DNA from 3 places in the Pseudomonas sp. B19(2017) genome. Region 2 is predicted to be linked to each of the others. Evidence: predicted binding sites of a transcription regulator. Region 2 holds the regulator's gene; each other region holds the start of a gene.

Region 1 (7,138 bases), on a different contig from region 2:
TGGTGTTTCAGCGAAATTTGCAAAAAGTTCGATAAGAGCTTGCCAGAGCGCCAAGTCGCCCGTAGAATGCGCGCCACACCGAGAGACATGGGTGATTAGCTCAGCCGGGAGAGCATCTGCCTTACAAGCAGAGGGTCGGCGGTTCGATCCCGTCATCACCCACCACTCGATGTTTAGCGCAGCGGTAGTTCAGTCGGTTAGAATACCGGCCTGTCACGCCGGGGGTCGCGGGTTCGAGTCCCGTCCGCTGCGCCATATTCCGCTTCCAGGGCCTACTGAACACCCGGAAGTCACAGAGAAAGCGACCTTAGGGTCGCTTTTTTTGTTTCTACATTGAGCAAAAAACTATCTTCTATTGCCTGTCAGGGCCTCATCGCCGGCAAGCCAGCTTCCACCTCGACCGCGTTGATCTCAAGCCATGCGCTATCCCTGTGGGAGCTGGCTTGCCGGCGAATGGGCTGCAAAGCAGCCCCGGCAATCTCAGCTGCGACGCTCTTCTTCCCGCAACGTCAGCACTTCAAAACCCTCCTCGGTCACCGCCACCGTATGCTCCCACTGAGCCGACAAGCTGTGGTCACGGGTTATCACTGTCCAACCATCTTTCAAGGTGCGCGTCCCGCGCCCGCCCTGGTTGATCATCGGTTCGATGGTGAACACCATCCCCGGCTGCAACTTCAGGCCCATCCCGCGCTGGCCAATGTGCAGTACCTCCGGCCCTTCATGCATCTGCTGGCCAATGCCATGCCCGCAATACTCACGCACGACGCTGTAGCCGGCCGCTTCGGCATGGGTCTGGATGGCATGGCCGACATCGCCCAGCCTTGCCCCGGGGCGTACCTGTTCGATGCCTTTCCATAGCGCGTCATAGGTGGTGTCGACCAAGCGCTGCGCCTCATCGCTGATCGGCCCGACGCTGTACATCTTCGACGAGTCGGCGATATAGCCGTTCTGTTCCAGGGTGATGTCGACGTTGATGATCGAGCCTTCCTTCAGCACTTCATCGACCTTGGGCATGCCATGGCACACCACATGGTCCACCGAGGTGTTGAGCGAATAGGGGAACCCGTACTGGCCCTTGCTCGCCGGGCGGGCCTTGAGCGTGCCGATGATGAACGCCTCGGCGCGGTCGTTGATCTGCATGGTGGTCACGCCAGGGCGGATGAAGCTGTCGAGGTCCGCGAACACCTGGGCCAGCAGCTGGCCGGCGCGGCGCATCAGGTCGAGTTGGGCGGGGGTCTTGATAATCACCTGGGACATGGTGGAGTGCAGTGGCTCGTGCTGGAATGTGCCCCAGCATAGCGCCATGGGGTGTGGGGTTGCCATCGCATGGTGCACAGCCTGTACCGGCCACTTCGCGGGCACGCCCGCTCCCACAGGTACAGCACTGCCCTCAGGCCTTGCGATATCCCCGTGGGAGCGGGCATGCCCGCGAAAGGGCCGGCACAGCTGGCCCATTAATTGCTGATCTACCGCTACCCAGGGCTATCAACGTCGACAGCCCACAAAAACCTCACGACAAAGGCGCCGTGTTGCCCCGCTTGCCCAGCAAGCAGGGGCAGCCGGCGCCTTTTTGCGTTCCCTACAGGAGCCCGCCCATGGTCAATAGCGAAGTGCGCAGCGTCTGCCCCTACTGCGGCGTCGGTTGCGGCATCGTCATGAGCGTTGCCGATGGCAAGGTCGGCAAGATCAGCGGCGACAAGCAGCACCCCAGCAACTTCGGCCGCCTGTGCACAAAAGGTCTCACCGCACACCTGCCGCTGACCGCCGCCGGGCGCATGGAAGATGCCTATGTGCGCCAGCAGCGCAGCCAGCAGCCAGCGCGAACCGGCATCGACCAGGCCATCGCCGCCGCCGCTGCGCGCCTGCGCGGCATCATCGACCAGCACGGCCCCGACGCCGTGGCACTGTACGTGTCCGGGCAGATGTCGCTGGAGGCACAGTACCTGGCCAACAAGCTGGCCAAGGGTTTTATCCGCACCCGTCACATCGAGTCCAACTCGCGCCTGTGCATGGCCAGTGCCGGCAGCGGCTACAAATTGTCGCTCGGCGCCGACGGCCCGCCCGGCAGCTACCAGGACTTCGAGCACGCCGATGTATTCCTGGTGATCGGCGCCAACATGGCCGACTGCCACCCGATCCTGTTCCTGCGGCTGCTCGACCGGGTCAAGGCGGGGGCCAAGCTGATCGTCGTCGACCCGCGGCGCAGTGCTACCGCCGACAAGGCCGACCTGTTCCTGCAGGTGCGCCCCGGCAGCGACCTGGCCCTGCTCAACGGCCTGCTGCACCTGCTGCTGCGTAACGGCCACACCGACCCCGGCTTCATCGCCCGCCACACCGAAGGCTGGGACGAACTGCCGGCCTTTCTCGATGCTTACACCCCTGACCGCGTGGCCGCTATCACCGGGCTGGCCGAGGCCGACCTCATCAGGGCTGCCGAATGGATCGGCAGCGCCAGCAACTGGATGAGCTGCTGGACCATGGGCCTGAACCAGAGCATCCATGGCACCTGGCACACCAATGCAGTCTGCAACCTGCACCTGGCCACGGGAGCCATCTGCCGCCCCGGCAGCGGGCCGTTCTCGCTGACCGGCCAGCCCAATGCCATGGGCGGTCGCGAGATGGGCTACATGGGCCCCGGCCTGCCAGGGCAGCGCTCGGCGCTGGTGGCGCAAGACCGCGCCTTCGTCGAGCAGCAGTGGCAATTGGCGCCAGGCAGCCTGCGCAGCGAAGGCGGCGAGGGCACAGTGGCGCTGTTCGAGCAGATGAAAAGCGGTGCGGTCAAGGCCTGCTGGGTCATCTGCAGCAACCCGGTGGCCAGTGTCGCCAACCGCCAGCAGGTGATTGACGGCCTGCGCCAGGCCGAACTGGTGATTACCCAGGATGCCTTCCTCGACACCGAAACCAACCGTTACGCCGACATCCTCCTGCCGGCCGCACTGTGGGCCGAAGGCGAGGGCGTGATGATCAACAGCGAGCGCAACCTCACCCTGATGCCGCGCGCCGTCGAAGCGCCAGGGCAGAGCCTGCCTGACTGGCAGATCATCGCCCGGGTCGCCTGCGCCATGGGCTACGCCGACGCCTTCGACTACCCCGATGCCGAAGCGGTATACGAGGAGATTCGCCGTTTCCATAACCCGGCCACTGGCTACGACCTGCGGGGTATCGGCTATGCCGAACTGCGCGAGCAGCCGCGCCAGTGGCCCTGCGCCCCGGGCCGCGAAAACCCGCGCAGCCCGCTGCGCTACCGCAACGACGGCAGTAGCCAGGCGCTGTTGTACGACGCCCAGGGCGAATGCCCGGCGTTAGCCTTCCCGACCGCCAGCGGCAAGGCCCGCTTCTTCGCCCGGCCCTGGTTGCCGGCAGCGGAGCTGCCGGATGCCGATTACCCCCTGGTGCTGAATACCGGACGCGTACAGCACCAGTGGCACACCCTGACCAAGACCGGCAAGGTGCCGGCGCTGAACAAGCTCGAGCCTGGCCCCTTCGTGGAAATCCACCGCGACGATGCTGCCCGCCTGGGCATCGCCGAAAAGGACCAGGTTGCCATTCGCTCGCGCCGCGGGCAGGCCGTGCTGCCCGCGCGCATCAGTGACCGGGTAAAGCCGGGCAACTGCTTTGCCCCGTTCCACTGGAACGACCTGATCGGCGAGCAACTGGCGATCAACGCCGTGACCTGCGATGCGGTCGACCCGCTGTCGCTGCAGCCGGCGTTCAAGCACTGTGCCGTGGCCCTTGAGCGGGTTGCAGGCGAGCGTATCGAAGCCGTTGATCTGAACACTGCCCTTCCGGAGCCAACCCGCATGCCCACCGCCACCCTGTCCCGACTGCTTGGCCTGGACACCTTGCCAGCCCCGGTACTGGCCGAGGAAGAGCGCCATTACCTGCAAGGTTTCCTGCTGGGGCTGGACCAGGCCCGCGCCGAGGGCGTGCCCTGCCTGCCGGCCAGTGCGCCGTTGGCTGCCAACCGCCGGCTGTTCGTCGATGGCTTGCTGGCCGGGCTGTTCGCCCAGCCGGCGGTACTGCCTGATGCGGCACTGGCGGCGCCACGGCACCAGGTTCTGTGGGCCTCGCAGACCGGCAACGGCGAGCTGCTGGCCGAACGCTGTGCCGAGCACCTGCGGAGCGCTGGCCTCGATGTACGGCTCAGTTGCATGGACGCGGTCAGCCCCCGTCAGTTGCAGGGCGCCGCCAGCGTGGTGCTGATCGCCAGCACCTTTGGCGATGGCGACGCGCCCGACAGCGCGGCGGCGTTCTGGCAGGCCTTGCAGGGCGAGGAGGGAGCCCACTGCGCCGAACTGCCTTTTGCCGTGCTGGCCCTGGGCGACTCCAGTTACGACCAGTTCTGCGGCTTTGGCCGAAAACTCGACCAGCGCCTGGCCGAGCTGGGGGGGAGGCGCCTGCTGCAGCGGGTGGACTGCGAACCGGACTTCGACGACGCCTTCGCCGCCTGGCTGGATGCGCTGCTGCCCACGCTAGGCAGCGCCGCGGCACCGCAACCGGTCACCGAGCCATTGCCAGTGGCGGCCTACGGCAAGCAACAACCCTGGGCCGCAACGCTGCTGGAGAACCGCTTGCTCAACGGACCGGGTGCCAGCAAGGAAACCCGTCAACTGGTATTCGACCTGAGCGGCAGCGGCTTCACCTATGCCGCAGGTGATGCCCTGGGCGTGTGGCCGCGTAACTGTCCGGCCCTGGTCGACGAACTGCTGGCGCTGATGCAGCTTGATGGCCAGACCCTGGTCGAACTGAAAGGGCAGCCCGCCATGCCGCTGACCGAAGCCCTGCAAGCGCACCTGGAGATCGCCAAGGTCACCACACAGCAGTTGCAGGCTTTCGCCGTCAATGCCCCGGACCTGCAGCGCCTGCTGCAGCCCGAGTGCAAGTCCGAGCTGCAGGACTGGTTGTGGGGCCGGCAACTGGTCGATGTGCTGTGCGCCTTCCCCCAGCAACTGCCGCTGGCCAGCTGGCTGGAGCTGCTCAAGCCATTGCAGCCGCGCCTGTATTCGATCAGCTCCAGCCCGCTGGCGCACCCGGAGCAGGTGCACCTGACCGTTTCCACGGTGCGCTATGGCGCGCGCAAAGGGGTGTGTTCGAGCTTTCTTGCCGACCGTGCGCAGGCACTGAAGGTGGCCATCTTCCCGCAGGCATCGAAGCACTTCCGCCTGCCCGAGGACGATAGCGTGCCGGTGATCATGGTCGGCCCCGGCACCGGCATTGCGCCGTTCAGGGCCTTCCTTGAGGAGCGAGAGGCACGTGGAGCGAAAGGGGATAACTGGCTGTTCTTTGGCGAGCAGTACGCGGCCACCGATTTCTATTACCGGGAGCAGCTGCAGGCCTGGCAGGCGACAGGACACTTGCGCCTGGACACAGCGTTCTCGCGCGACCAGGCCGAGAAGGTCTACGTGCAGCAGCGCATGCTCGATCACGGCGCGCAGTTGTGGCAGTGGCTGGAGGCGGGCGCGTACTTCTATGTGTGTGGCGATGCGCAGCGCATGGCCAAGGATGTGGATGCGGCGTTGCGGGCCATCGTCGCCGAGCATGGCGGCATGGATGCAGCGGCGGCTGCGGCTTATGTCGAAGCGCTGGGCAAGGCCAGGCGGTATCGGCGGGATGTGTATTGATGTGCACCAGGACGGGGAGTGATGCACTTGGAATGTGCATTTGCTGTGCTGGCCTCTTCGCGGGCATGCCCGCTCCCACAGGTACTGCACAGGTCTGAATAAACGTGGAGAACCCTGTGGGAGCGGGCGTGCCCGCGAAGAGGCCGGCACAGGAAACAGGGTTGGCACACTCCCTGCTTTACCCCAGCTACAACAAAGCCCACTGATCAACGGCGATCAACCCGGGCCCCCTACCGTGATGAATACAGGCAAAGGCGCCTGGAGCTTCGGCTCCAGGCGCTTTTTTTTTGATCGAGGATCGGCTTATGAAGGCAACAGCGAGCAGCGGGCAACGAGAGCGACTGGTCATCGTCGGCAACGGCATGGTCGGCCACCATTGCGTCGAACAACTGGTCAGCCGTGGCGCCTTGCAGCGCTTCGAAGTGCATGTGTTCGGCGAAGAGCGCCAGCGTGCCTACGACCGCGTGCACCTGTCCGAGTACTTCGGCGGCAGCTGTGCCGAAACCCTGGCCCTGTGCGGGCAGGACTTCTACGGCGCCAGCGGTGTGCACCTGCACCTCGGCGAAGCGGTGCTGGAAATCGACCGTGAGCGCTTTGAAGTGGTCACTGCCCAGGGGCGCTACGGTTACGACCAACTGGTGCTGGCCACAGGTTCCTACCCCTTCGTGCCACCGATCGAAGGCTCCAGCGGCAATGCCCGCCTGGTCTACCGCACCCTCGACGACCTCGATGCCATCCGCGCTGCCGCAGCCAGTGCCCGCCGTGGTGTGGTCGTGGGCGGTGGCCTGCTCGGCCTGGAAGCGGCCAACGCGCTCAAGTCGCTGGGCCTGGAAGCCCACGTGGTGGAATTCGCCCCACGGCTGATGCCGGTGCAGCTGGACGGCGAGGGCGGTGCCGCGCTCAAGGCACAGATCGAAGCGCTGGGCGTTGGCGTGCATCTGTCGCGCGCCACCCAGTCGATCAGTGAGGGTGAAGACTACCGCTACCGCATGAACTTCGATGGCGGCGAGCACCTGGAAACCGACCTGATCGTGTTCTCTGCGGGTATTCGCCCGCAGGATGCCCTGGGCCGTGCCTGTGGCCTGGACATCGCCGCGCGTGGCGGCGTGGTGATCGACAACCACTGCCGCAGCAGCGACCCACGCATCTTCGCCATCGGCGAGTGTGCCTCGTGGAACGGCAGTGTGTTCGGCCTGGTCGCCCCAGGCTACAGCATGGCGCGCAACCTGGCAGCATTGCTGATGGGTGAAACCGCTGGCGAATTCACCGGTGCCGACATGTCGACCAAGCTCAAGTTGCTGGGCGTGGATGTCGGCTCCATCGGCGATGCCCATGGCGCCACCCCGGGCGCACGCAGCTACCGCTTCATCGACGAAGCCAACAGCGCCTACCGCCGGCTGGTGGTGGACGCCAGCGGCAAGCGCGTGCTCGGTGCGGTGCTGGTTGGCGACAACAGCTACTACGACACCCTGCTGCAATACGCCCAGAACGGCATTGCCCTGCCGGCCGACCCGGCG
Region 2 (7,138 bases):
AAAGCTTCCTCGACAAGCCGGTGACCCAGGTCGACGCAAGCGCCATCGACTACTACGCGGTCAACGCCCACAGCCTGCAGTTCCTGCCCGACGGCAAGCTGCAGTACGAAATGACCGCCGACAAGGTCGAACACCTCAAGGCCAGCGAAATCACCCTGCTGACCACGCCGGACCTGCACCTGTACCGCGGCACCGAATACCCGTGGCACGTGCAGAGCACCCGCGCCGAGGTCAACCCGGACGGCAGCGAAGTCGAACTGATCGACAACGTCCGGGTTGCCCGCACCGACGAAAAGCAGCGCGAAATGATCATTACCAGCTCACGCATGACCGTGTTCCCGCAGAAGCAATATGCGCAGACCGAGCAAGCCGTTAGAATCGACGGCGCCGGTGGCACAACTACGGGCAAAGGAATGAAAGCGTATTTGAAAGAAGGCAAGATGGACTTGCTCTCTAACGTAAGAGGACAGTATGAGGCTCGTTAAAACCCTCCCCCTTTTGCTCAGCCTGAGCGCAGCACTGGGAAGCGCGAGCGCCCTCGCCCTGCCGAACGACCGTGACCAGCCGATCCGCATCCAGGCCGACAACGCCCACCTGGACGACAAGCAGGGCGTGGCCACCTACACCGGCGACGTGATCATCACCCAGGGTTCGATGATGATCAAAGGCAACACCGTGACCATCACCCGCTCCGCCTCCGGCGACATCGACGTGGTGACCTCGGTGGGCAACCTGGCCTACTTCGAGCAGCAGCAGAGCGCGGCCAAGCCGGACAAGATGAAAGGCTGGGGCGTGACCATCCAGTACCAGTCGCAGAAGGACCTGGTGATCCTCACCGATCGCGCCAAGGTCGAGAACGAAGGCAACACCACCGAAGGCGAAAAGATCGTCTACAACACCCAGACCCAGGTGGCGACCGCCGGTCGTGGTGGCAACGTGACCTCGCCGCGTCAGCGTATCGACATGGTGATCCAGCCCAAGAAGAAGGCCGAGTAAATGGCAACCCTCAAAGCCCAGCACCTGGCCAAGAGCTACAAGGGGCGGCAAGTCGTGCGTGACGTCAGCCTGTCGATCGACAGCGGCCAGATCGTCGGCCTGCTCGGCCCCAACGGCGCCGGCAAGACCACCTGTTTCTACATGATCGTCGGCCTGGTCCAGGCCGAGCAGGGGCGCGTGCTGATCGACAACCTCGATGTCAGCCACCAGCCCATGCACGGGCGCGCCCGCGCCGGTATCGGCTACTTGCCGCAGGAAGCCTCGATCTTCCGCAAGCTGTCGGTGGCCGACAACATCATGGCCATCCTCGAGACCCGCAAGGACCTCGACCGCGACGGCCGGCGCAAAGAGCTGGAAAGCCTGCTGCAGGAGTTCCACATCAGCCACATTCGCGACAACCTCGGCATGAGCCTGTCCGGTGGTGAGCGCCGCCGCGTGGAAATTGCCCGTGCGCTGGCGACCGCACCCAAGTTCATCCTGCTGGACGAACCGTTTGCCGGTGTCGACCCGATCTCGGTCGGCGACATCAAGCAGATCATCCACCACCTCAAGGCCAAAGGTATCGGTGTACTGATCACCGACCACAACGTGCGTGAAACCCTGGATATCTGCGAAACCGCCTATATCGTCAATGATGGCCGGCTGATCGCCGAAGGCGACGCCGAAACCATCCTGGCCAACGACCTGGTCAAAGAAGTTTACCTGGGCCACGAGTTCCGGCTCTGAGCCCGGCACGCGCCTGGAGTACTGGCAAATCGCCCTGAAACCGGGGTTAAAGTTGTTACAGTACTCTAGGCAAACGCTACAATTTAAGGCATAAAACTTGCTTGATCTGGCGCCCCGGCGCCCTCGTGTAGTGGATGGCGCATGCGCGCCGGCGAACAAGGTATTAAGCCCCAGCCATGAAACCATCGCTCGTCCTAAAAATGGGCCAGCAACTGACGATGACACCGCAGTTGCAACAGGCCATCCGCCTGCTCCAGCTCTCCACCCTGGACCTCCAACAGGAAATCCAGGAAGCGCTGGAGTCGAACCCGATGCTCGAACGTCAGGAAGACGGCGACGACTTCGACAACAGCGACCCGATGGCCGACAACGCCGAGAACAAGCCGGCCGCCGAAGTCCAGGACAACAGCTTCCAGGAAAGCACCACCAGCGCCGACACCCTGGAAGACGGTGAATGGAGCGAGCGCATCCCCAACGAGCTGCCGGTCGACACCGCCTGGGAAGACATCTACCAGACCAGTGCCAGCAGCCTGCCGAGCAACGACGACGACGAGTGGGACTTCACCACCCGTACATCGGCCGGGGAAAGCCTGCAAAGCCACTTGCTGTGGCAATTGAACCTGGCCCCGATGTCCGACACCGACCGCCTGATCGCCGTCACCCTGATCGACAGCATCAACGGCCAGGGTTACCTGGAAGACACCCTCGAAGAAATCTGCGCCGGTTTCGACCCGGAGCTGGATATCGAGCTGGACGAGGTCGAAGCGGTGCTGCACCGCATTCAGCAGTTCGAGCCTGCCGGCATTGCTGCCCGCAACCTGGGCGAATGCCTGTTGCTGCAACTGCGCCAACTGCCCGCCAGCACCCCGTGGATGACCGAAGCCAAGCGCCTGGTCACCGATTTCATCGACTTGCTCGGCAGCCGTGACTACAGCCAGCTGATGCGGCGCATGAAAATCAAGGAAGACGAGCTGCGCCAGGTCATCGAGCTGGTACAAAGCCTCAACCCGCGCCCTGGTTCGCAGATCGAGTCCAGCGAGCCCGAGTACGTGGTGCCCGACGTCATCGTGCGCAAGGACAGCGACCGCTGGCTGGTGGAACTGAACCAGGAGGCCATCCCGCGCCTGCGCGTCAACCCGCAGTACGCCGGGTTCGTGCGCCGCGCCGACACCAGCGCCGACAACACCTTCATGCGCAACCAGCTGCAGGAAGCGCGCTGGTTCATCAAGAGCCTGCAAAGCCGCAACGAAACCCTGATGAAGGTGGCCACGCAGATCGTCGAGCACCAGCGCGGCTTCCTCGACCACGGTGACGAAGCGATGAAGCCGTTGGTGCTGCATGACATCGCCGAAGCGGTAGGTATGCACGAGTCGACCATTTCGCGAGTTACCACGCAGAAATACATGCACACGCCGCGTGGCATCTACGAACTGAAATACTTTTTCTCCAGCCACGTCAGCACCTCCGAAGGCGGAGAATGCTCGTCCACGGCGATCCGCGCGATCATCAAGAAACTGGTTGCGGCGGAAAATCAGAAAAAGCCATTGAGTGACAGCAAGATCGCTGGTTTACTGGAGGCACAAGGCATCCAGGTAGCCCGTCGCACCGTCGCCAAGTACCGCGAGTCCCTCGGCATCGCACCGTCGAGCGAACGCAAGCGACTGATGTAGCCCCTGAGATGTGCCACAGCGTTTGTGGGGCAGGTGCAAGACCTGCCTCTTTATGCACGGGCAACAAAGGAGAAGCTGTATGCAAGTCAATATCAGTGGACAGCATGTAGAAGTCACCCAGCCACTGCGCGATTATGTGCTTGAAAAGCTCGCTCGCGTGGAAAGTCACTTCGACAAGATCACCAACGTGCAGGTCATCATGAAAGTCGAGAAGCTGCAGCAGAAGGTCGAGGCGACCTTGCAGATTCCCGGCGGCGAAGTGGTTGCCAACGCCGAACACGAAGACATGTATGCAGCGATCGATGCCTTGGCCGACAAGCTCGACCGCCAACTGAAAAAACACAAGGAAAAACAGCAAAGCCTGCTGCAAGGTGCAGCTGCCCGCTGATCCCCCCCATCCATGATCCGACTTGAAACCATCCTGACCCCCGGCCGTTCCCTCGTGAACGTGCCGGGTGGCAGCAAGAAGCGCGCCCTGGAAAAGGTCGCCACCGTCATCGCCGAACAAGTGCCAGAACTGGAGATGCAGGATGTCTTCGAAAAACTGGTCGCCCGGGAAAAACTCGGTTCGACCGGTTTCGGCAATGGCATCGCCATTCCGCACTGCCGGCTTGAAGGATGTTCCGCTCCGGTCAGCGCCCTGCTGCACCTGGAAGCCCCTATCGACTACGACGCTATCGATGGCGCACCGGTGGACCTGCTGTTCGTCCTGCTGGTGCCAGAAGCCGCCACCGATGCCCATCTGGAATTGCTGCGCCAGATTGCCAGCATGCTCGATCGCAAGGAGGTTCGTGATCGCCTGCGTGCGGCCACCAGCAGCGAGGCCCTGTTCCAGGTTGTCCTGGACGTACAGAACGAGCACTGAACATGCGCCTGATCATCGTCAGCGGCCGGTCCGGCTCCGGCAAGAGCACCGCCCTCGATGTCCTGGAAGACAACGGTTTCTACTGCATTGACAACCTGCCCGCCGGGCTGCTGCCGCAGCTCGCAGAAAATGCGCTGATCAACACCGAATTACTGCAACCCAAGGTCGCCGTGTCGATCGACGCGCGCAACCTGCCCAGCCACCTCTCACGTTTTCCCGAGTTGCTCGAAGAAGCCCGCGCCCGGCATATCCAGTGCGACGTACTGTACCTGGATGCCGACGAAGACATGCTGCTCAAGCGCTTCTCGGAAACCCGCCGGCGCCACCCGCTGACCAACGCCAACCGGTCGCTGGCGGAAGCCATTCGTGTGGAAAGCGAACTGCTGGGGCCGATTGCCGACCTGGCCGACCTGAAGATCGACACCACCAGCCTGAACCTGTATCAGCTGCGGGATTCGATCAAGCTGCGCCTGCTCAACCAACCCGAGCCTGGCACTGCGTTCCTGGTCGAGTCATTCGGGTTCAAGCGCGGAATGCCGGTCGATGCCGACCTGGTGTTCGATGTGCGCTGCCTGCCCAACCCCTACTGGAAGCCCGAGCTGCGTGAGCACTCCGGCCTCGACCAACCGGTGATCGACTACCTGGCCGCACAGCCGGACGTCGAAGAAATGTTCAACGACATTTCCAGCTACCTGCTCAAGTGGCTGCCCCGCTTCGCCGCCAGCAACCGTGCCTACGTCACTATTGCCATTGGCTGCACCGGCGGCCACCACCGCTCGGTATATATCACCGAGCGCCTTGGCCAGTTGCTGCAGCAATCCCTGAAAAACGTCCAGGTCCGCCATCGCGACCTCTAGCCCAAGGATCCGCCCCACGATGCCCGCCCGTGAAATTACCATCATCAACAAGCTGGGTCTGCATGCCCGGGCGGCGGCCAAGTTCGTCGGCGTTGCCGGCCGCTTCCCCTGCCAGGTCAGGGTTGGCCGTGCGCCCGACAAGCTGGTGGATGGCAAGAGCATCATGGCGGTGATGATGCTGGCGGCCGGCAAAGGTACGCAGGTGCACCTGCATACCGAAGGCGAGCAGGACGAGGACGCCATGGCAGCGCTGGTCGAGCTGATCAACAATTATTTCGACGAAGGCGAATAAATTTCGCAGGCCCCTGTGGGAGCGGCTTTAGCCGCGAAGAATCCAGCGCGGTGCATGGCACCGGCTGCGCCGGTGTTCGCGGGCAAGCCCGCTCCCACAGGGTCCCCGCTAATGCCTGAGAGAGGCCTTGTGTCGCCAGAGGCAGTATCAGATACCGCCAGCGGTGAGTTTTTCCGGGTCAAGCAGCGCTTCCAGCTGATCACGCGAAAGGTCGGTGTGCTCCAGCGCCACATCGATGACCGGACGGCCCTGCTTGTAGGCACTCTTGGCGATCTCGGCCGCCTTTAGGTAGCCGATGATCGGGTTCAGCGCGGTGACCAGGATCGGGTTGCGGGCCAGGGCTTCCTTGAGTTTGCCTTCGTTGACCTTGAAGCTGGCGATGGCCTTGTCGGCCAGCAGGCGGCTGACATTGGCCATCAGCTCGATGCTCTCCAGCAGGTTGCGGGCGATCACCGGCAACATCACATTCAGCTCGAAGTTGCCGGACTGGCCAGCGATGGCGATGGTGGCGTCATTGCCGATCACCTGGGCGGCGACCATGGCGGTGGCCTCCGGAATCACCGGGTTGACCTTGCCGGGCATGATCGAAGAGCCCGGCTGCAGGCCTTGCAGTTCGATTTCGCCCAGTCCGGCCAGCGGGCCGGAGTTCATCCAGCGCAGGTCATTGGCGATCTTCATCAGCGCCACGGCGGCAGTCTTGAGCTGGCCTGACAGGGCCACGGCGGTGTCCTGCGAGCCGATCAGGGCGAACAGGTTTTGCCCGGGGGTGAACCTGACCTGCGTCAGGCCGCTGAGCTGGTGGGCGAAGCTGGCTGCGAACCGGGGGTGGGCGTTGATGCCGGTGCCCACGGCAGTGCCGCCCTGGGCCAGCGCCTGCAGGCTCGGCAGGGTCGCCTCGATGTGCGCCTTGGCGCCATTGATCTGCGCCGCCCAGCCATCCAGCACCTGGCTCATGCGCACTGGCATGGCGTCCATCAGGTGGGTACGGCCGGTCTTCACGTACTGATGCACCTGTGCCGACTTGGCCTCGATCACCTGTATCAGATGCACCAGGGCTGGCAGTAGTTGCTCGTGCAGGGCCAGGGCGGCGCTTACGTGGATGGTGGTCGGGATGATGTCGTTGCTGCTTTGGCCGCAGTTGACGTGGTCGTTGGCGTTTACAGCCTCACCCAGCACGCGGCTGGCCAATGTGGCGATCACCTCGTTGGCGTTCATGTTCGAACTGGTACCGGAGCCAGTCTGGAACACATCCACCGGGAAATGCTGGATGAAGTCACCCGCCAGCAATTGCTCGACTGCAATTACGATTGCCTGGCCTTGCGCGGTCGACAGCTGGTCCAGTTCGACGTTGGCCTTGGCTGCGGCAGCCTTGGCCAGCAGCAGTGCGCGAATGAACTGGGCCGGCATGCGCTGGCCGCTTATCGGGAAGTTGTCGACCGCGCGCTGGGTCTGGGCACCGTACAGGGCCTGGGCCGGCACCTGCAGTTCGCCCATGCTGTCACGCTCGATTCGGGTATCACTCATCATCAGATCCTTGCATCAGTTCATCGGGAGAAATCGACGGCAGCAGGCGGCAATTGGCCAACTGCAGGGCGTAGAACTGCCAGCGCTGGTCTTGCACCGCGCGGTCGAGGTTGCGCAGTTCCAGCAGCGGGCGCCAGGCCTGGTCCAGGCACAGACAGCGCCAATGCCAGGGCAGCATGCGGTCGCTGGCGGTATCCAGCAGCAGGCG
Region 3 (7,138 bases), on a different contig from region 2:
GTTGCCCATGCGCACCCGGCGGCCGTTGTCTTCTTCGATCAAAGACACGGCCCGCAGCACATCGAAGTCGTGCAGGCCTTTCGCCCGCAGCGCGTCGATATGGTAGGCGTTGATCAGGTAGATGATCTGCATGTGCCGCGGCAGCATGCGCTCCATCAACGCCACCGGCCAGGTTTCCAGGGCTTCGGGCAGCAAGGTGTGGTTGGTGTAGGCCAGCGTGCCGACAGTCAGCTCCCAGGCGGTATCCCAAGGAATTTCATGCTGGTCGACCAGCAGGCGCATCAGCTCGGCCACGGCGATCGACGGGTGGGTATCGTTGAGCTGGATGGCCGCCGCATCCGGCAGGTTGAGCAGGTTGTCATGCATGTTCAGGTGGCGGCGCAGCAGGTCCTGCAGCGAAGCCGAGACAAAAAAGTATTCCTGGCGCAGGCGCAGTTCCTGGCCCGCCTCGGTGCTGTCGGCCGGGTACAGCACCCGCGAAATGCTCTCGGCCCGTGCCACCTCGGCCACCGCGCCCAGGTGGTCGCCGGCGTTGAAGCGCTCCAGATGCAGCTCTTCCAGCGCCCGCGCACGCCACAGGCGCAGGGTGTTGACGCTGGCCCCGCGCCAACCGACCACCGGGGTGTCATAGGCCACCGCCCGCACGGTCTCGCCCGGCCACCACACCTGGCGCTGCTGGCCGTGGGTGTCGTGCACCGTTTCGACGCTGCCGCCAAAGCTGATCGGGTAGATCACCTCGGCGCGCTCGAACTCCCAGGGGTTGCCAAAGTCCAGCCAGTTCTCGGTCTGCTCTTGCTGCCAGCCATCGACCATGGCCTGGCGGAACAGCCCGTGCTCGTAGCGGATGCCGTAACCGTGGGCGGCGATGCCAAGGGTCGACATGCTCTCCATGAAGCACGCCGCCAGGCGGCCCAGGCCACCGTTGCCCAGCGCGGCATCGGGCTCGAGCAGGCGGATGCGTTCCAGGTCCACGTCCAGCCCTTCCAGGGCGTCGCGGGCAATGTCGAGCAGGCCCAGGTTGCTCAGGCTGTCGTACAGCAGCCGGCCGATAAGGAATTCGAGGGAAAGGTAATAGACCCGCTTCTGGCTGCGGCGATAAGCCTGACGAGTGTGGTCCATCCAGTGATCGACCATGTGATCGCGCGCGGCCAAGGCAATGGCTTCGAACCAGTCGTGGTCGAAAGCGTGTTCCGGGTCCTTGCCGACCGCATAGGTCAGCTTGTCCAGTACAGCGGCGCGGAATTCGGCCACCTCGGCGTCACGAGCTTTGGGTTCCTGGGACATGCGGCATCCTCGGGCAAGTTGACGAAAACGGAGGGAGACTGTTGAGCCTAGACCCTTCGACAGGGAGTGACAGTTAGCGTTCGCAGTTTTCATGCCCACTCTGCGATTCCGGCAAAAGGTTGTTCATAAATTGAACAATTCCGGTATGATCGCGCGCCCCAAGACCGTGATACACCTCATAACGATGAAAACGACCCTGATCGCCGCAGCCGAAGTCGACCGCCTGGAGACCTGGCAGCGCTACACCAGCAACATGTGCCATGGCTGCCATTCGACCTGCTGCACCCTGCCGGTGGAGGTGAAGATCAAGGATCTGATCCGTATCGGCGTGGTCGATGAGTTCGAGAAAGACGAACCGCCGAAGAACATCGCCAAGCGCCTGCAGAAGGACGGCATCATCGAGCGCTTCAACCAGAAATCCGGGATCTTCACCCTGACCCGGATGAGCAATGACGACTGCCTTTATCTGGATCGTAAAAGCCGCCTGTGCACCATTTATGACAAGCGGCCGGACACCTGCCGCAACCACCCCAAGGTCGGGCCGCGGCCGGGGTATTGTGCCTACAAGCCCAAGGTGGTCGGGCGCTAAGCGCTAGCCTTCAAGGGCCCCTTCGCGGGCTTGCCCGCTCCCACAGGATCTCCACAACATTCAGGACTTGTGCAGTACCTGTGGGAGCGGGCAAGCCCGCGAAAGGGCCGACACAAATCCTGCTGGCAAAAAAAACGCCCCCGGCCTTTCGACCGGGGGCGTTTTCATTCAGCCTGAGCTAACTCAGTTCTTGGCTTTCTTGGCAGCGCGGGTACGCTCGCCTTCGTCCAGGATCTTCTTGCGCAGGCGGATCGACTTCGGCGTCACTTCGCACAGTTCGTCGTCCTGGATGAACTCCAGGGCCTGTTCCAGGGTGTGGCGAACCGGCGGTACCAGGGCGATGACTTCGTCTTTGCCCGAAGCACGCATGTTGTCGAGCTTCTTGCCCTTGGTCGGGTTCACGCCCAGGTCGTTGTCACGGCTGTTCAGGCCGATGATCTGACCGTTGTAGATCTCCTGGCCGTGTTCAACGAACAGCTTGCCGCGAGCCTGCAGGGTTTCCAGCGAGTAGGTCAGCGCCTTGCCGGTCTCTACCGATACCAGAACGCCGTTCAGACGGCCGGACATCTGGCCCGACTTCATGGTGTCGTAGCGATCGAAGATCGAGGTCAGGATGCCTGCACCGTTGGTCAGGGTCAGGAACTGGTTACGGAAACCGATCAGACCGCGGGCTGGAATGTTGTATTCCAGGCGAACACGGCCCTTGCCATCCGGCACCATGTTGGTCAGGTCGCCCTTACGCAGGCCCATCTCTTCCATGACCTTGCCCTGGGATTCTTCAGGGATGTCGATGGTGACGTTTTCGAACGGCTCCTGCTTCACGCCGTCGACTTCGCGGATGATCACTTCAGGACGGCCTACGGCCATCTCGAAGCCTTCACGACGCATGGTTTCGATCAGTACCGACAGATGCAGTTCACCGCGGCCCGATACCTTGAATTTGTCAGGAGAATCAGTTTCCTGAACGCGCAGGGCTACGTTGTACAGCAGCTCTTTGTCCAGACGGTCCTTGATGTTACGGCTGGTGACGAACTTGCCTTCCTTGCCGCAGAACGGCGAGTCGTTGACCTGGAAGGTCATCGAAACGGTTGGCTCGTCGACGGTCAGCGGCTTCATCGCTTCTACCGCATCCGGTGCGCAAAGGGTGTCGGAGATGAACAGCTCGTCGAAACCGCTGATGCAGACGATATCGCCCGCCTGGGCTTCTTCGACATCCACGCGGTGCAGGCCGTGGTGACCCATCAGCTTCAGGATACGACCGTTACGCTTCTTGCCGTTGGTGTCGATGGCGACAACCGGGGTGTTCGGCTTGACGCGACCACGGGCGATACGGCCAACGCCGATAACACCGAGGAAGCTGTTGTAGTCCAGTGCGGAGATCTGCATCTGGAACGGGCCGTCACGGTCAACGGACGGTGCTGGTACGTTGTCGACGATCGACTGGTACAGCGCGGTCATGTCTTCGCCCATTTCGGTGTGGTCCAGACCGGCAATGCCGTTCAGGGCCGAGGCGTAGACAACCTTGAAGTCCAGCTGCTCATCGGTGGCACCGAGGTTGTCGAACAGGTCGAAGATCTGGTCCAGAACCCAGTCAGGACGCGCGCCCGGGCGGTCAACCTTGTTGATCACGACGATTGGCTTCAGGCCAGCTTCGAAAGCCTTTTTGGTCACGAAGCGGGTTTGCGGCATCGGGCCGTCCTGGGCGTCGACCAGCAGCAGCACGGAGTCGACCATGGACATTACACGCTCGACCTCGCCACCGAAGTCGGCGTGGCCGGGGGTGTCGACGATGTTGATGTGGTAGCCGTTCCAGTTGATGGCGGTGTTTTTCGCCAGAATGGTAATGCCGCGCTCTTTTTCCTGGTCGTTGGAGTCCATCACGCGCTCGTCGTTGAGCTCGTTACGCTCCAGGGTGCCGGACTGGCGCAGGAGTTTGTCGACCAGGGTGGTTTTACCATGGTCAACGTGGGCGATGATGGCGATGTTACGCAGATTTTCGATCACAACTGTATCTCGATCAGAGGATTCGGTTGCCGCCAGTGTAGGCGGCGAATATGTACGGTTTGAGGCTCAGCGGGCCCGATGGTCGGGAGGGCGATGGCGGATGCTGCCGCCATACAGCCCTGGCGTCTTATGTCGGACGATAAACACGCACATTGGCATGTCCCTCACTGAGCAGGTGGTGTGCGTGCAGGCGGCTCATCACACCTTTGTCGCAATACAGCAAGTACTGGCGCGTAGGGTCCAGGTGCTTGAACTTGCTGTTGATTGCGTAGAACGGCATGGCCTGGACTTCGATACCCTCCAGCACCAGAGGTTCGTCTTCCTGGGCATCGGGGTGACGAATGTCGATGACGATCTGGCCTGGCAGCGCCTCGGCCACTTCCTCGACTTCGACGTCCTTGCCCAATTCATCGATCACATGGTCGATGGAAATGAATTTGGCACGCTCCAGGGCGCGCTCCAGCACGGCCATGTCGAACTGCTTTTCTTCGTGCTCCATGCGGTGACGCTTGGCATGGGTAGTCGGGTTTACCGAAATCACGCCGCAGTATTCCGGCATGTGCTTGGCGAAGTCGGCGGTGCCGATTTCGGTGGCCTGGTCGATGATGTCCTGCTTGTGGCTGGCCAGCAGCGGGCGCAATACCAGCTTGTCGGTGGCCGAGTCGATGATCGACAGGTTCGGCAGGGTCTGGCTGGACACCTGGGAAATCGCCTCGCCGGTAACCAGCGCATCGATCTGCAGACGGTCGGCCATGTGCGCGGCACCGCGCAGCATCATGCGCTTGAGGGTTACGCCCATATAGCTGTTGTCGACCTTGTTGAGGATCTCGCCGACCACTTCTTCAAACGGCACGCTGATGAACAGCACGCGCTGGCTGCTGCCGTACTTTTTCCACAGGTAGTGAGCCACTTCCATCACGCCCAGTTCGTGGGCACGGCCACCGAGGTTGAAGAAGCAGAAGTGGGTCATCAGGCCGCGGCGCATCATCTGGTAGGCCGCCACGGTGGAGTCGAAGCCGCCGGACATCAGCACCAGGGTCTGCTCCAGGGCACCCAGCGGATAGCCACCAATACCGTTGTGCTGGTTATGGATCACGTACAGACGCTGGTCGCGGATTTCGATGCGCACCAGCACTTCCGGGTTCTTCAGCTCGATGCCGGCGGCGCCGCACTGCTGGCGCAGCTGGCTGCCGACGTAACGGTCAACATCCATCGAGGTGAAGTCGTGGTGGCCGCCGCGCTTGCAGCGCACGGCGAAGTGCTTGCCGGCCAGCAGGTGCCCGAAGTGCTGCTTGCACTTGGCGACGATGTCGTCGAAGTCACCGAGCGGGTATTCCTCTACCTGCAGGAAGTGGGTGATACCCGGGGTGCAGGTGAGGCGCTCGATCATCTCGCGCTGGACTTTTTCGTCTTCGACGCGGGTGACCACTTCGAGGTTGTCCCAGACACCATCGACCACGAGCTCAGGGTCGAGGTCCTTGAGCACGTTGCGGATGTTCTTGCCGAGCTGGCGGATGAAGCGCTTGCGCACCGGCCGGCTCTTGATGGTGATTTCTGGGAAGACTTTGACGATAAGTTTCATTGGTTAACAGCGCGCACAGGGCCTGCCGAAAATGAGGGGCGCGAATTATAGCGGAAATTGCTCAGGATTTGACCAACTTTTGATCAGAAGCTTGCAGATAAATGCAGGAAGCAGGTTTTGTGCTGCCTGTCCCGGCCCTTTCGCGGGCACGCCCGCTCCCACAGGGACTGCACCGATTTCGAATGCAGTGTAATTCCTGTGGGAGCGGGCGTGCCCGCGAAGAGGCCCTTGAACAATGCACACCACCCAACCATCGCACCATATCAGTGCACTGCTACAAAAATTCGCATCTTAAGGGTGCATTTTTCCCCATCGACCCACCACCAGATGCCCGCAAACGCCCCCTTTTATCCCGCGCTCGCCATTTTCGGGCACTGGCATGCAATTTGCTCCCTTGTGAGGCAGGTACGCTTGGCCGACTATCCGCGCCCGGCAACACCCTTTTTCCAGGGCAGCGGCCCACCGCGCTCTAGACCATCCGGAGGACAACATGTCGAAGTCGGTTCAACTCATCAAAGATCATGACGTCAAGTGGATTGATCTGCGTTTCACGGACACCAAAGGCATTCAGCACCACGTGACCATGCCGTCGCGTGATGCGCTGGAAGACGACTTCTTCGAAGTCGGCAAGATGTTCGACGGTTCCTCCATCGCTGGCTGGAAAGGCATCGAAGCATCCGACATGATCCTGATGCCGGTCGACGAAACTGCCGTACTGGACCCGTTCACCGAAGAACCAACCCTGATCATCACCTGCGACATCGTCGACCCGTCGAGCATGCAGGGCTACGATCGCGACCCACGCGCCATCGCCAAACGCGCCGAAGAGTACCTGAAGAGCACCGGCATCGGTGACACCGTATTCGCAGGCCCCGAGCCAGAGTTCTTCATCTTCGACGAAGTGAAGTTCCAGTCGGACATCTCCGGCTCGATGTTCAAGATCTTCTCCGAGCAAGGCTCGTGGATGACCGGTGCTGACGTGGAAGGCGGCAACAAAGGCCACCGTCCAGGCGTGAAAGGCGGCTACTTCCCGGTTCCGCCGTTCGACCACGACCACGAAATCCGTACTGCCATGTGCAACGCACTGGAAGAAATGGGCCAGACCGTCGAAGTTCACCACCACGAAGTGGCGACTGCCGGCCAGAACGAAATCGGCGTCAAGTTCAACACCCTGGTGAAGAAGGCTGACGAAGTACAGGCGCTGAAGTACGTCGTGCACAACGTTGCCGACGCCTACGGCCGCACCGCTACCTTCATGCCGAAGCCCCTGTACGGCGACAACGGCTCGGGCATGCACGTGCACATGTCGATCTGGAAAGACGGCAAGAACACCTTCTCGGGTGAAGGCTATGCCGGCCTGTCCGACACTGCCCTGTACTTCATCGGCGGTATCATCAAGCACGGTAAGGCCCTGAACGGCTTCACCAACCCGTCGACCAACTCCTACAAGCGTCTGGTCCCAGGCTTCGAAGCACCGGTAATGCTGGCCTACTCGGCGCGCAACCGCTCCGCCTCGATCCGTATTCCTTACGTCGGCAGCCCGAAAGCCCGCCGTATCGAAGCCCGCTTCCCGGACCCATCGGCCAACCCGTACCTGGCCTTCGCAGCCCTGCTGATGGCCGGCCTGGACGGTATCCAGAACAAGATCCACCCAGGCGATGCTGCCGACAAGAACCTGT

What was found. The regulator sigma-54, encoded in region 2, starts transcription at its own class of promoters, with help from an activator protein. The targets are predictions, from matches to a motif close to ANTGGCATNNANNTTGCTNT.
Region 1: nirB (nitrite reductase large subunit NirB) is a predicted target of sigma-54. The motif match lies at 5,782-5,801, and genes of this name have one in related genera.
Region 3: glnA (type I glutamate--ammonia ligase) is a predicted target of sigma-54. The motif match lies at 5,833-5,852, and genes of this name have one in related genera.

The regions. Positions count from the first base shown of each region.
Region 1 is NZ_NEJR01000014.1:16,703-23,840, forward strand. It holds tRNA gene CAF70_RS18370 (tRNA-Val) at 90-165, shown strand; tRNA gene CAF70_RS18375 (tRNA-Asp) at 179-255, shown strand; gene map (type I methionyl aminopeptidase) at 481-1,257, opposite strand; gene CAF70_RS18385 (bifunctional nitrate reductase/sulfite reductase flavoprotein subunit alpha) at 1,596-5,621, shown strand; gene nirB (nitrite reductase large subunit NirB) at 5,927-7,138, shown strand, end outside.
Region 2 is NZ_NEJR01000004.1:191,561-198,698, reverse strand. It holds gene lptC (LPS export ABC transporter periplasmic protein LptC) at 1-485, shown strand, start outside; gene lptA (lipopolysaccharide transport periplasmic protein LptA) at 472-996, shown strand; gene lptB (LPS export ABC transporter ATP-binding protein) at 997-1,722, shown strand; gene CAF70_RS08545 (RNA polymerase factor sigma-54) at 1,899-3,392, shown strand; gene hpf (ribosome hibernation-promoting factor, HPF/YfiA family) at 3,472-3,780, shown strand; gene ptsN (PTS IIA-like nitrogen regulatory protein PtsN) at 3,793-4,257, shown strand; gene rapZ (RNase adapter RapZ) at 4,260-5,114, shown strand; gene CAF70_RS08525 (HPr family phosphocarrier protein) at 5,134-5,406, shown strand; gene CAF70_RS08520 (lyase family protein) at 5,554-6,930, opposite strand; gene CAF70_RS08515 (FagA protein) at 6,923-7,138, opposite strand, start outside.
Region 3 is NZ_NEJR01000001.1:484,812-491,949, reverse strand. It holds gene CAF70_RS02325 (glycogen/starch/alpha-glucan phosphorylase) at 1-1,284, opposite strand, end outside; gene CAF70_RS02320 (YkgJ family cysteine cluster protein) at 1,469-1,873, shown strand; gene typA (translational GTPase TypA) at 2,057-3,877, opposite strand; gene thiI (tRNA uracil 4-sulfurtransferase ThiI) at 4,005-5,459, opposite strand; gene glnA (type I glutamate--ammonia ligase) at 5,950-7,138, shown strand, end outside.